2 regions of the Streptacidiphilus jeojiensis genome follow, and region 1 is predicted to be linked to the other one. Evidence: riboswitches for the same ligand, from Rfam matches in the RefSeq annotation. Region 1 holds a riboswitch; the other holds the start of a gene.

What was found. A riboswitch is a leader RNA that binds a small molecule or an ion and turns the genes downstream of it on or off. The one in region 1 is predicted to bind glycine.
Region 2: it holds a riboswitch for glycine, as region 1 does, so the genes downstream of both, gcvT (glycine cleavage system aminomethyltransferase GcvT) here and gcvP (aminomethyl-transferring glycine dehydrogenase) in region 1, are expected to answer to the same signal.

What each region holds. Positions count from the first base shown of each region.
Region 1 covers NZ_JBEUKS010000023.1:59,298-61,480, forward strand. The annotation lists gene gcvP (aminomethyl-transferring glycine dehydrogenase) at 1-1,146, opposite strand, end outside; glycine riboswitch at 1,200-1,303, opposite strand; glycine riboswitch at 1,304-1,395, opposite strand; gene ABUW04_RS39000 (PRC and DUF2382 domain-containing protein) at 1,555-2,183, shown strand, end outside.
Region 2 covers NZ_JBEUKS010000008.1:153,029-155,211, forward strand. The annotation lists gene ABUW04_RS22945 (enhanced serine sensitivity protein SseB) at 1-442, opposite strand, end outside; glycine riboswitch at 545-648, shown strand; gene gcvT (glycine cleavage system aminomethyltransferase GcvT) at 809-1,927, shown strand; gene gcvH (glycine cleavage system protein GcvH) at 1,993-2,183, shown strand, end outside.

The DNA of each region.
Region 1 (2,183 bases):
CAGGATCTCCACGCCGCCCTGCTGCAGACCCTGCGCCAGCGCGGCGGCGTAGCGGTGGGTGCGCAGCGCGATCTCCTTCAGCCCGTCCGGGCCGTGGTAGACCGCGTACATCGACGCCATCACGGCGAGCAGCACCTGCGCGGTGCAGATGTTGCTGGTGGCCTTCTCGCGGCGGATGTGCTGCTCGCGGGTCTGCAGCGCCAGCCGGTAGGCGCGGTTGCCGTCGGCGTCGACGGAGACGCCGACCAGGCGTCCGGGCAGGCTGCGGGCGTACTCGGCGCGCACCGACATGTAGCCGGCGTGCGGGCCGCCGAAGCCCATCGGGACGCCGAAGCGCTGGGTGGTGCCGATGGCGATGTCGGCGCCGAGCGAGCCGGGCGAGGCGATCAGGGTCAGCGCCAGCAGGTCGGCGGCGACAGCTACGACCGCGCCCAGACCGTGGGCCTGCTCGATCACCGGCGCCAGGTCGCGGACGGCCCCCGAGGCGCCCGGGTACTGCAGCAGCACGCCGAAGACGCCGCGCTCGGCGACCTCCGCCGGAATGCCCTCGCTGAGGTCGGCGACCACGGTCTCCACGCCGGTGGGCTCGCAGCGGGTCCGGATCACCGCGATGGTCTGCGGCAGGGCGTCGGCGTCGATGACGAAGACGCCGCCCTTGACCTTGCCGACCCGGCGGGCCAGCGCCACGGCCTCGGCGGCGGCGGTGCCCTCGTCCAGCAGCGAGGCGCCCGAGGTGGGCAGCCCGGTGAGGTCGGACACCACGGTCTGGAAGTTGATCAGCGCCTCCAGCCGGCCCTGGGAGATCTCCGGCTGGTAGGGGGTGTAGGCGGTGTACCAGGAGGGGTTCTCCAGCACGTTGCGCAGGATCACCGGCGGGGTGAAGGTGCCGTGGTAGCCCAGGCCGATCATCGGGCGCAGCACCTGGTTGCGGCCGGCCAGCGCCCGCAGCTCGGCCAGCACCTCGGCCTCGGAGCGGGCACCCGGCAGGTCCAGCGCCTCCAGGCTGCGGATCGCCGCGGGGACGGCGGCGGAGGTGAGCTCGTCCAGGCTGCTGTAGCCGACCTGGGCCAGCATCTTGGCCTGCGCGTCGGCGTCGGGACCGATATGGCGCTGCTCGAAGGGCCGCTCGTGGAAGGGGGACGTCATGGCGGGAGAGCCTCCTGGTCGGACCCGGTTGGCACGATGGGCGTGCCGGGACGACCTCCCCCTCTGTCATGGAACCTGAGAGCTTCACCGGCCAGGGACAGCCGGCTTTCACCGTCGGTGTGGACCCTCACGGACGGGCCCCGCTTTCCAGAGTGACCTCGCGCGCGCGGTACGGATGCCTGAGAGTTTCCGGGGAGGAGTTGCTCCTTCGGCGCCGCAGAGGTGCACGGTCTCTCCCGCGCGCACTCGACCGGTCGCCGTCAGCCTATCAGCGTGATCCCCGGGTGCATCGAATGGAGCAGTGACACACCCGTAACGGCGGTAGGCATTCGACAAATCGATCTTTATGCCTTTTCGTATGAGTTGATCGCATATGTCATCTTTCCGCCGCGAGGAGTGGACGCGCCCGTGCAGACCGAGATCGACCCCAGGGACCTGATCGGCCACAAGGCCGTTGACCGCAACGGCGACAAGATCGGCACCGTGGACGAGGTGTACCTCGACGACGCGACGGGCAAGCCGGAGTGGGCCGCGGTCCGCACCGGGCTGTTCGGTCGGGACGCCTTCGTGCCGCTGGCCACCAGCGAGTTCGTCAGCGACGAGCTGCGGATCCCCTACGACAAGTCCCAGGTGAAGGACTCCCCGGACTTCGGCGTGGGCCAGCACCTCTCGCCGGAGCAGGAACTACAGCTCTACCGCTACTACGGCCTGGAGGTCCCCGGTGGCGGCAGCGGCAGTGGTTCGGGCAGCGGCTCCGGCTCCGGTTCCGGCGGCGCCAAGGACCCGGCCCCCGCGGCTGCGGCTCCCACCGCCCCGGCGACTCCCACTGCTCCGGCCTCTCCGGTCGTGCCCCCCGCCGCGCCCGCGGCCACGCAGGCCATGCCGGTGGTGACGGCCGCCGCAGCCGCCGCGGCCACCACCACGGCGACCGGGTCCACCCCCACCGCCGACACCAGCCGCACCGCCGCGTTCATGGCCCCGCCGCCGGCCCAGACCGCCTCGGTCCCGCCGACCGCCGCAGCGACCGGTGCGGCCGG
Region 2 (2,183 bases), on a different contig from region 1:
GCTCCTCGGCCGAGCCCTCCCCGGAGGGGCCGTCGGCCGCCCGTCCGCACAGCTCGGCGACCCCGGCCGCCGGGACCGGCATGCCGACCGCGCCCTCAGGGTTGACCACGATGCCGACGCCCAGCGGCATCCCCTGGGCCAGCTCGCGCACCGGCGCGACGGTGAAGGACATCGGCCCGGCGACCCGGCGCAGCTGCTCCTCCGAGCTGAACACCGGGACGAAGGGCTGCCCGGCCAGCTCGGTGGTCGGCAGCTCCAGGGTCCCCGCGTCGTAGCCGCCGCCACCCGGCAGCGGCACCCAGACGACGGAGCGGCGCAGCACCTCGACCACCCTCGGGGTGGCGCCGGGGTCGCCCACGGCGGCGGCCAGCACCCGCTCCAGGTCGTTCGCCGGCCAGCCCGGCTGCGGGCCGTCCGGCTGCGGGGGGATGGCCGGGTGCATCTGCGGGTACCGCCGTTCTCCGTCACACTGTCGTCTGGCCGACACAGTAGCGGGCCGGGACGTGCCATGATGAGCGCGACCAACAACTCCACACCGGCCGTTCGAACCCGCGCGGGAGAGCCAGGCCGTACCCCAGGGTGCGCAGCCGGCGCCGAAGGAGCAAGCCCTCCCCGGAATCTCTCAGGCACCCATACCGCACGGGCTAGGCACATCTGGAAAGCGGTCCGCCACTGGCGGACCCACCAACGGTGCAAGCCGCTGTCCCCTCCTCCTATCGGTGGGCGACACGGTGAAGCTCTCAGGTCGCAGCGACAGAGGGGGAGCCCCTGCCGCAGCATGTCCTTGAGAGCTATCAGGAGAGTGTCCATGACCCTGCGATACACCGCGCTGGACCAGGTCCACCGCGCCCTCGGCGCCACCATGACCGACTTCGCCGGCTGGGACATGCCGCTGCGCTACGGCAGCGAGCGCGAGGAGCACAACGCCGTCCGCACCCGGGCCGGCCTGTTCGACCTCTCCCACATGGGGGAGATCGCCGTGACCGGCCCGCAGGCCGGGGAACTGCTGGACCACGCGCTGGTCGGCTTCGTCTCGGCACTGGCCGTGAACAAGGCCCGCTACACCATGATCTGCGCGGCCGACGGCGGCATCCTGGACGACCTGATCGTCTACCGCACCGGCGAGGCGGAGTTCCTGGTCGTCGCCAACGCCTCCAACGCCCAGCTGGTGCTGGACGAGCTGACGGCGCGCGCCGAGGGCTTCGACGCCGAGGTGCGCGACGACCGCGACGCCTACGCGCTGATCGCGATCCAGGGCCCGGAGGCGACCGCGATCCTGGCCCCGCTGACCGACGCCGACCTGCCGGCGCTGAAGTACTACACCTCGCTGCCCGCCACCGTGGCCGGCCGCCCGGCGCTGCTGGCCCGCACCGGCTACACCGGCGAGGACGGCTTCGAGCTGTTCGTGGCCCCCGGCGACGCCGAGCCGCTGTGGAACGCACTGTCCGAGGCGGGCGCGGCCAAGGGCCTGGTGCCCTGCGGGCTGTCCTGCCGGGACACCCTGCGGCTGGAGGCCGGGATGCCGCTGTACGGGCACGAGCTCAGCACCGAGCTGACCCCGTTCGACGCCGGCCTGGGCCGGGTGGTCCGCTTCGACAAGACCACCAACGGCGGCGCCTTCGTCGGCCGCGAGGCCCTGGAGAAGGCGGCCGAGCTGGCCGCCACCCACCCGCCGCGGGTCCGGGTCGGCCTGGTCTCCCCCGGCCGCCGGGTGCCCCGGGCCGGGATGCCGGTGGTGTCGGGCGACGGCACGGTCATCGGCAGCATCACCTCCGGCGCCCCCTCCCCCACCCTGGGGAAGCCGATCGCGATGGCGTACGTGGACGCCGCGCACGCCGCCCCCGGGACCGCGGTGGCCGTGGACGTCCGCGGCACGCACGAGCCGGTCGAGGTCGTCGAGCTGCCGTTCTACACGCGCGCCCGATAGCCGCCGCCGTCTTCCTGTACGGACCCGTTTCGCCCTCCCCTTCCTCATCCTGGAGAATCGCAGCCATGAGCAACCCCCAGCACCTCACCTACAGCAAGGAACACGAGTGGCTGACGGCCGTCGAGGACGGCGTGGCCACCGTGGGAATCACCGCGTTCGCCGCCGACGCGCTCGGTGACGTCGTCTACGTGCAGCTCCCCGAGGTCGGCCAGACCGTCTCCGCCGGCGAGACCTGCGGCGAGCTGGAGTCGACCAA